DNA from 3 places in the Bacillus sp. JJ1533 genome. Region 2 is predicted to be linked to each of the others. Evidence: riboswitches for the same ligand, from Rfam matches in the RefSeq annotation. Region 2 holds a riboswitch; each other region holds the start of a gene.
The links. Region 2 has a riboswitch for S-adenosylmethionine ahead of V7138_RS01360 (hypothetical protein). Riboswitches for the same ligand answer to the same signal wherever they lie in the genome.
Positions count from the first base shown of each region.

Region 1: it holds a riboswitch for S-adenosylmethionine, as region 2 does, so the genes downstream of both, metK (methionine adenosyltransferase) here and V7138_RS01360 (hypothetical protein) in region 2, are expected to answer to the same signal.
Region 3: it holds a riboswitch for S-adenosylmethionine, as region 2 does, so the genes downstream of both, V7138_RS07825 (Fur-regulated basic protein FbpA) here and V7138_RS01360 (hypothetical protein) in region 2, are expected to answer to the same signal.

Region 1 is NZ_JBALOV010000006.1:92,966-96,249, forward strand. Features, by position in the region: gene V7138_RS04005 (gamma carbonic anhydrase) at 1-444, shown strand, start outside; gene metK (methionine adenosyltransferase) at 519-1,718, opposite strand; SAM riboswitch class I at 1,994-2,156, opposite strand; gene pckA (phosphoenolpyruvate carboxykinase (ATP)) at 2,426-3,284, shown strand, end outside.
Region 2 is NZ_JBALOV010000003.1:70,812-74,095, reverse strand. Features, by position in the region: gene V7138_RS01370 (GyrI-like domain-containing protein) at 340-825, shown strand; gene V7138_RS01365 (hypothetical protein) at 912-1,532, shown strand; gene V7138_RS01360 (hypothetical protein) at 1,667-1,999, opposite strand; SAM riboswitch class I at 2,098-2,200, opposite strand; gene V7138_RS01355 (nuclear transport factor 2 family protein) at 2,577-3,047, opposite strand.
Region 3 is NZ_JBALOV010000014.1:93,534-96,817, forward strand. Features, by position in the region: gene V7138_RS07815 (putative thiazole-containing bacteriocin maturation protein) at 1-242, opposite strand, end outside; gene V7138_RS25265 (hypothetical protein) at 407-586, opposite strand; partial or broken gene V7138_RS25270 (heterocycloanthracin/sonorensin family bacteriocin) at 531-683, opposite strand; SAM riboswitch class I at 1,001-1,104, shown strand; gene V7138_RS07825 (Fur-regulated basic protein FbpA) at 1,189-1,386, shown strand; gene V7138_RS07830 (TPM domain-containing protein) at 1,842-2,666, opposite strand; gene V7138_RS07835 (hypothetical protein) at 2,660-3,284, opposite strand, start outside.

The sequences.
Region 1 (3,284 bases), on a different contig from region 2:
GGGGACGTAAAAATTGGGGAAGAAACAAATATATGGTTTAATACCGTTATCCGGGGTGATGTGGCACCAACTTTGATTGGAAAAAGAGTAAGCATTCAAGACAATTCGACCCTGCATCAAAGTCCAAACAATCCTTTGATAATCGAAGATGATGTCACAATTGGACATCAGGTGATTCTCCATAGCTCAATTATCCGTAAAAATGCCCTAATCGGGATGGGTTCGATTATTCTGGATGGGGCTGAGATTGGCGAAGGTGCCTTTATTGGGGCTGGAAGCCTTGTTCCACAAGGTAAAAAAATCCCACCAAACACACTTGCCTTTGGGAGACCTGCTAAAGTAATTCGTGAACTAAACGACGACGATAAGAAGGACATGGCGAGAATTCGCCGTGAATATGTGGAAAAAGGTAAGCATTATAAACAATTACAAAAAGAAAAGTGAACGGCGCCTTGAACTCGACACTAAAAAATGAAGTAAGAACCAAAAAGCTCACCAAATCGGTGAGCTTTTTTATCTTATTTTACAGCCTGTGCTTTGAGTGTTTCTGCTTTGTCGGTACGCTCCCATGGCAGATCGAGATCGTTTCTGCCAAAGTGACCATATGCAGCAGTTTGCTTATAGATTGGACGACGAAGATCCAGCATATTAATAATACCAGCAGGACGTAAATCAAAATTGTTTCGAACCAATTCTACAAGTACATCCTCAGACACTGTACCAGTTCCAAATGTATCAACAGAAATAGATACTGGTTGTGCAACACCGATTGCATACGCAAGCTGCACTTCACATTTATCAGCTAAGCCCGCCGCAACAAGGTTTTTCGCAACATAACGCGCAGCATATGCAGCAGAACGGTCAACTTTCGTTGGATCCTTACCTGAGAATGCGCCACCACCATGACGTGCATAACCACCATACGTATCAACAATGATTTTACGGCCAGTTAAGCCAGCATCACCTTGTGGACCGCCAATTACGAAACGCCCAGTTGGGTTAATAAAATATTTTGTATTTTCATCAATTAATTCACTTGGAACTACTGGATTGATGACATGTTCTTTTAGATTACGTTGAATTTGTTCTAATGAGATTTCCGGATGGTGCTGAGTTGAAATAACAATTGTGTCAATTCTGACTGGATTATTATTTTCATCGTACTCAACAGTAACTTGAGTTTTTCCATCAGGACGTAAGTATGGAAGAATCTCATCTTTACGAACCTTCGTCAATCGGCGTGACAGCTTGTGAGCCAATGAAATTGGAAGAGGCATTAACTCTTTCGTTTCATTACAAGCATAACCAAACATTAAGCCTTGGTCCCCTGCACCAATTGCTTCGATTTGTGCGTCTGTCATTTGACCTTCACGAGCTTCTAACGCTTGGTCAACCCCCATCGCAATATCTGGAGATTGCTCATCGATCGATGTTAAAACTGCACATGTTTCATAGTCAAATCCGTATTTTGCACGAGTATAACCAATCTCTTTAATCGTTTCACGGACAATCTTTGGGATATCTACATATGTAGAGGTTGTAATTTCTCCCGCAACAAGTACAAGACCTGTAGTAACAGAAGTTTCACACGCTACGCGTGCATTTGCATCATTTGCTAAGATGGCATCTAAAATAGAATCTGAAATTTGGTCACAGATTTTATCTGGATGGCCTTCCGTAACAGACTCAGAAGTAAATAAACGGCGTCTAGTTGTCACAAACGCTTCCTCCTTTTTCGGATTCAGAATTTGATAATCTTCAAATTCTGACATTCATTGATACGGTACTCATTCCCTTAGTATTGTTACCTTCACGATTTTCTATCCTATATTAACCTTCTAGTATAATACAGCATACGTTGAGTAGTTATCTGTGATGTACACAAATAAACGCTATAAGTAACATGATTAAAACATGAATGGTTCTCATAACAGAAATAAAAAACCTTCCCTGCTTATTTGAGGAAAGGTATTATCATTTATCTCGCCTTTCACTCTTATCGATCAAGGTCATGCCTTGCTCAGGTTAGCACCTTATCACTTTTTGAAAAGGAGACCTATTATTTATAGGTTTCACAAAAATTCATTTGCCATGCAAGAAAAGTGATGGTTGCCGGGTTTCATTGGGCCTGTCCCTCCGCCAGCTCGGGATAAGAGAGTATCCGTTCAATGAAATATCATAACGCAGTCATCCTTTTCATGTCAACCTAATTTCAATAAAATTTGATATTGAAGTGTATCACGCTAATTTATGAAAAAGACAAATTTTAAAAACAAATGGATTATAAAGAACTATTTTAGATTATGCACGCACTTTTTATACATATGTTACGTAAAATACGTTAAATAGTATAGACTATTTTTATTAATGTGTTATACTAATTGTAAAATTTGATTATATAAAAAAAAATAAAGGATGGTTTTACATGAATTCAGTTGAAGTTTCAAATGAGCAGCTATTAGAATTAGTGAATGGAAAAAATGCACTTCATAACCTATCTGTTCCTATTTTAGTTGAAAAAGTACTCGCTAGACAAGAGGGAATCCTTACTTCGACTGGGGCTGTATGTGCAACTACCGGGAAATACACAGGAAGATCACCAGAAGACAAATACATCGTAGAAGAAGCATCTACGAAGGATCGAATAGACTGGGGTAAGGTAAATAAACCTATTTCTGAAGCTGTATTTGAAAACCTTTACACAAAGGTACTTTCATACTTGAAGGAAAAAGATGAAATTTTTATATTCAATGGGTATGCAGGAGCTGATAAAAAAGTACGTATGCCAATTCAAGTGATCAACGAATATGCGTGGCATAATCTATTTTCGCAGCAAATGTTTGTTCGGCCAACCGAAGAAGATTTAAAAACACATCAACCTGAATTCACAGTCATTAGTGCACCAAATTTCAAAGCAGACCCGGAAACCGATGGCACAAACTCTGAAACCTTCATTATTATTTCCTTCGAAAAAAGAACTGTTTTAATAGGAGGCACAGAGTATGCTGGTGAAATAAAAAAATCAATCTTCTCTGTGATGAACTATGTACTTCCTGAGCAAAATATTCTGTCCATGCACTGCTCTGCAAATGTAGGCCAAGAAGGGGATGTTGCACTTTTCTTTGGTCTATCTGGAACAGGAAAAACGACTCTTTCTGCCGATCCAAAACGTCGTCTAATTGGAGACGATGAGCACGGTTGGTCTAGCTCTGGCGTATTTAATATAGAAGGTGGCTGCTATGCGAAATGCATCAATCTTTCACGTGAAAAGGAACCCCAAATTT
Region 2 (3,284 bases):
GAACGAGTGGTCTAAAAGAATAAGCTATCATAAAAAGTCGAATCCTTCGCGTAAGAGGAATTCGACTTTTTAGATTCATATTCACTTAGCGTAGAAAATTTTCGAAATGTGACGATTCACTTACATTCAAAATATCGATCAAATTGGTATTCCATAAAAAGTGCCATGGGAACAGTGGGGCGGTTCAAACGATTCACTTAAAATGCTGAACAGTCCCCTCGTTTTTACAATATGTATTAGGTTATTGAAGATGATAAAATAATGAGTAGATGGGCTACATAGTTATTGAAATTGTAAACTAGTAAACTTGCGACACTTTTTTGAGAAGGAGGAAATAAAGTGGGTTATGAAATTGTTACATTACCTGGCTATCGGGCAGTAGGATTAAAGTGGGAAGGGACATTCTCTGAGATTGTCCCTAAATTAAAAAACGTTATTCGGCAAATAGAAGAACGTGCCAATGAGTTAGATGACAAGCTGAACCCCCATGTTCAATTAGGACTCTCTTATCATGTAATTGAAAATGGTTTCGTGCATTATGCAGTATATGAAGTAAGTAACAGTCAGGAAATTCCTGATGGGATGATAGAAATAAAGGTTCCTCAATTGACTTATGTGAAGACAACACATCACAAAGGGGAGGATATACAAAAGACGTATACCGACCTACATGAATGGTTATTTGATAGCGATTATACCGCATTTAGGGAACCAGGTGTAGTTTACTATGATTCATATATGCCAATAAAACATGAACATTATCCAGTGGAACGCGACCCTAGTGATCCGCATTTTGATATTTATATACCGATTGTTAAAAAGTAGAACAGAGAGATGGTTCCAACACTTCACCTTGAAAAATTGCAACAGCCCCTTGTTTTTCCAAGACCTTTTCAGAGGAGAGTGAGATTGTGAAAGACAAAGAGATCATAGACGCCTTTGAACAGTCAGAAATAAATTTACTCGTAGAACTAAGAATGGGAAATGGATTCCATGAAAAGGAGTATGAAAGGTTAGTTAAGGCTCTCACCGTCTGTGCGGATGAATGGGAGAATCGTACAAGTATTCCGGGAGAAGTCGTCCATACTTTAGTTGGACTATACGATGAACTGTACAACTTTTCTTTAATATATGGTGGTGAAGAATCAGTCCGTATTAAGAACGCAGCCGAAAATACCAAAAAGCTGATTCAAAGATGTACGAAAGATAAAGGAGAAATAGAACCCGAAAGAGCCAGAGTGATTGTCAGGTTGATTGAGAAAATCAACGAAAACGGAAATTTTTTTAAAAAACTTCAAACTGGCAAAGGAATGGATGAACAACAATTTGAAAGAATCTACCATGAATTAACACGTATTATTGACGAGATTTATTCGTGGGAGGAAATTCCAAAAGTTTTGGTAAATATTTTGATTGATTTTCGTGAATTAGATTTGTTTGTCGGTCAATATCAAGATGAGTTCAAACAACCTGAAGAGGCAAATAAAATCTATGATGCGTATGAACGTATTTTTAGTTTGATTTTTGGTTGAACCAGTGAGATGAGAAATATAACAATTTGATAGACAAATAGGTACATATGTGACCAGTGACACAAAAGTACTATGATGGGCCTGCCACCAGTGCATTAAAGCATTACTGTGCTTGGGGTTAGGCCATAAATATCCTACTTTTTCATAAATACATATCCTAAATAATTTCCTGAACCTCGTTTGATCTGAAGGCCTTGTTGCTCTAGAACCCTCCATAGTTTTCGATCTAGGGCATACGGATCTCTTTGTTGAAGGGTTTTTATCTCTGTTTCTGTAATTGTAAGTTGGAGAGATTCTTGTGTACATGTAACAGCCAATTCATAGTTTTTGAGCTTCATTACGATCACTTTAAAATCTGGATCCCATTCCTGCAGCTCTTGCTCAATGCAAGTCGCAACCTGAATCAAAAATTTTTCTCCCACCGTATTTTTTGACATCATTTCTCTTATAAATCCCGAAGTATTCATCTTTTTTCCTCCTAAACTTTAAATCAATAAAGTACAAGAATGAAAGCAATGAAAAAGGCTCTTCATTGCGTATGAACGCAACAAAGAGCCTAAGCCGATCGTCATCATTCAAAGCATTGCTTTGCTGGTTGGAGCACCTTACCTATTGGCAGGTTGCTGTGAAGTCATTGAGCCAGGACTCTCGTTCACTCTTGATAACCTTATTGAACTATATATATTATACCTACACCAAGTAGGTACCAAAAACTCTTTTGTTTGCATTTCCCATGTATAATCGATAGCACCACCATTCTCGTCACCCTTATAACTCAGTGCCTTGAACGTATGCTTCATCTGACTTGGATCAAAGAATCCACTAAATAGGGAAGTTAGTTGGTCTTTACCTTCCTTGCGGAATCCAAAAGTAAAATCCTCGAAAACACCATCATCCGTAAACATATTTAAAGCTTTTTCTTGTCCTTCATAGGTGAAATTATTTAAAAGTTGTTCTGCAAATTGTATATTCATACTAAATCTCCTCTCAATACTTGTATAAGATGATATTTTGGCTCTTGCACACGTTTAAAAAATAAATAGCTTAGCTTGCTTTTCGTTTAAATAAAGCTTTGAATAATCGAGTGATTTTATTTTCTTTAGCCTGAATTGGTTGAGTATTCTCCTTTAATTTAAGAATTTCGCTAGCAGCGTCATAGTAGTCGATAAGACTCGTAATCTTTCCATCCTTCAAGGTGATTACCATAGTTCCACGAAGGTTTACTAGTTGGCCGTTTGTTGGAACCCCCATAAATTCCTTCGTTTGCATTTCCCATGTGTACTCGATCGCACCACCATTCTCGTTACCTTTGTAACTAAGGGCATTAAACGTATGTTTCATTTGGTCAGGGTCAAAGAATCCACGGAAAAGGGAGGTTAGTTGCTCCTTACCCTCCATGCGAAATCCAATCGTGAAGTCCTCAAATACACCATCATCTGCAAACATCGCCAAGGCCTTATCCTGCCCATCATAATTAAAATGGTCCAAAAGTGTTTTTGCAAATTGCATATTCATGTTAAATTCTCCTCTCATTTTTTAATAAAATTGGTTTGCAATTGCTTTGTGACTTTATAGTAACAGGAGGAAAAAAACGAATGTACCAATAGAAATGGAGAAATGTCGTTTATCCAACATTTCAATAAAATTGTCTGAAAAATAGGAGTGAGCTTACACCATTACAATGGATTCTAACATTTTGGAATATATGAACAGTTGATGGTGCCTGTTCTCTTTACGGATAAACGTTTCCGC
Region 3 (3,284 bases), on a different contig from region 2:
AGTGCTTCCGCAATTTCATATACCCGCTTTCGGTATGGGTCGGGTAATCCTTCTGTTAAATTCCCCAAAGTGTACTCTCCATTGAACATCGGTATTAGCTTTTCAATCCACTTATCGATTGTATTTCCTTCCATACGGAACGAAATTGTGTTGTTCCGAAAATATACACCGCTGTTTTCATAAGGGAGAAAAAACGTGTCTCTTTTTACCTTGAGACGCATAGAAGGGGTTAATTTTGTCATTGCGCTCCTCCTTTACTTTAAATCCAGCTTGAGATTCTGTACGATAACTGTCACTATAATCCTATGTAGTGAAATTTGTCTATTATGTCTAATCACAAAGGGATAGCCCCTAATGTATTTTTTCAGGGGCTGCACTTTTCAATAGGCTGGATATGTTTTATATTTTATTTTGATTTAGTAACCTCCGCAGCGTCCGCCGCCTCCACAACGGTGTCCACCTCCACAGCGTCCACCACAATGAGAGCAACTAAAGCAACTAAAACAACGGAAACAATTAAAGCAACTGAAGAAGCAGTTAAAGCACCTAAAACAACTAAAGCAACTAGAACAACGTCCAAATCCACCAAATCCACTTATTTGTCGGGCAGATTCATCATAATAATACTGGTTTGGGTCCCAAGGAACTGCCTCACTCGAATGAAAATCTCCAAGGTTCAACATTTGGAGTTCATTTTGAAAATTGTTCACGTATATAACCTCCGTTTAATAATGTAATTTGATATGAAAGCACTTTAAAATGAAACAGAACGAACAAATAGAAAAGTAATGTGTTCAAGTTATATTGGAAATATTTCAAAGACTTTCCTCAACAAATTATGTGCGGTAATTGGGTATTGTGCCTGATTGCATCGCCTATTTTTTGTCTTGGGCTCCGTCTAATGTCGAATATTTTAGTTAACATCTTTTTTATGTATAGTCATAGTAGACACATCGGAATATTAGGTTTAAACTTAAGATACTATAGACAAAAAAATAAACGCTTATCTAGAGAGGTGGAGGGACTGGCCCATAGAAACCTCAGCAACAGATTCATAAGAATACTGTGCTAAATCCTGCAAGCTTTCAGCTTGAAAGATAAGTTGAGGTACACCCTAACTAAAAATCCTCTCCTTATCTTTTCAATGATTTTCAATGAAAAATATTTGTAAAGGGAGAGGATTTTAATATGAGTTTACTAAGAGATTCTTTTGAAAAAAGACGGAACGAGCTAATTAATAAATTACTAGATCTTGATCAATATAAAAAAGATGGAAAGCATCTTTTTGAATTAACTTTATCCGAGTTAGAATATGCACATTTTAAAGCTCAATCTGACGGACATCCGCATTCTAATAATTCATCCATAAGGTGGAAAAATTTCTAAACTGTAAATCACAGACAAAACTGATAAAAAAGGACTACCCAGAAAAGTCATTGAAAATTTACTTTTCTGGATAGTCCTAATTATTTGCATTACAAAAGTTAAGATAGTGAATAGACTTTTGAATACTTTTCATCTAAATAGTTCACTAGATAAGTAGCATTTAAGCCTTCACCAGTGACTTTCCTTATTAATTCATCAGGTGTATATATACCACCACTGCTACAGGCTATAGAAAAAATTCTTTGCAGTATAATTACAAATTAGAAAACCATGTAATCGCGCAAATATTTTTTGCTCTTAAACGCCCTCTATTAAACCTCACTAAAGTCCACGTTGAAAGCTTTGGGAAATAAATTATTCTTAGTGAATTAATGTGTTATCGTGAAATAATTTCATTACACTCTACCATTTTTTCAAACAGAAAAAAGCATGAGGCCCTAGTCTCCTCATGCTTCCTAAAACCCTCTTCCCCCTCCGCCAGATCGGCCACCGCCTCCGCCAGAAAAAGAGGAACCTCCACCGCTATTTGAATTTCGTTGAATTTTTTGCTGTGTAATGCTTGTGTTGTAATGTCGATCCATTTTATTTGTTACTTTGAACGAATTTGAGTCTAGATACGTATGGGCCGTTGTTGTGGAACGGCCTCTATTAAACATGGCCATTGTTCCAACGGATATCACTCCGATCCCAATTGCAATCGCAAAATAGATTAAGAGTTCTTTGACCAATTCCCCTTGTGAGTTTCTACTAGATGTATAAGAGCCCTCTGACTGAGCATATCCCGCATTAGAGATTGATCCCTCAGGAATCCCGGCATTCATCGTGGCCTCAAGATCTGTCAAGAAGGCTTTTGCACTGTCACCAAATGCTTCCTCGATTAAATATGGATAAACGTGATCAAGAATTTCTTCAATGGTATAGTCCGGGAAGTAATCAACAATCCTATCTCTTGTAAAGATATACACTTCGCGATTATCCATATCAATTAAATACAAGATTCCATCCTCTGTTTCCTCATATCCAAACCCATGACTGTCGTAAAAATCACTTGCATATTGTCTGGCTGATTTTCCTTCACTGTCATCCGTTGTGACAATTCGGATATCCATTTGGAATTGTTCACTTAATCTATTAGCTTCATCCTGTAGTTCGACTTTTTCCGTGTCCGAAAATAAATTAGCCTGATCAAAAATTTTTTCAGTATTTGCAAATGTAGGGATCACTAAAATTAAAAAGGTAAGGAGGAAAAATGGTAGGATGAGAAGCTTTTTCTTTACCATATAAACAACCCTCCTAACGATAGGACTGCAAAGACACTAGCTGAAATCATACCAAACCACTTACTTGCTTGACCGATGCTAATTGGCAAGTTCCCAGCAATTTTACCTGTTTGCCCATTCATCGCAAAGACATAGGTCTTGCCTTTAAATTGATACGTAAACATCCAAACCGGTAATAGCACATATTTCGCCTTAACATTCGATAGTCTGACGTTTGTATTATGAATTGAAACCGAACTATACCCATGGATTGTCCCTTGAAGTAAAGTTCCCACATTATTGCGAAGGAGGCTTGAGATTCTACCGTACACATCATTTTGGTTCATATCGTACTTTTCCGCAAAAAAACCAGATAAATAGGACATCGAAAAATCAGTTAAATCCTTATAATCATAGGGTTCAAGGATGGACATAAGCTCATCATCCATTTTCTTTGAACCGTCCGCTGGTACATCGCGGAATTTTGCGATTCCTTCTCGCATCACCTTATAATGCTTTGTTTCGGTATACCTTGTATCTCCCCTTGTATAGGTTCTGACTCTCCTCGCATCACCTTCAATTCTTCCAGATGTATTACTATCAAACAACCAAAATGGAACATAGATTCCTGATAGTTTT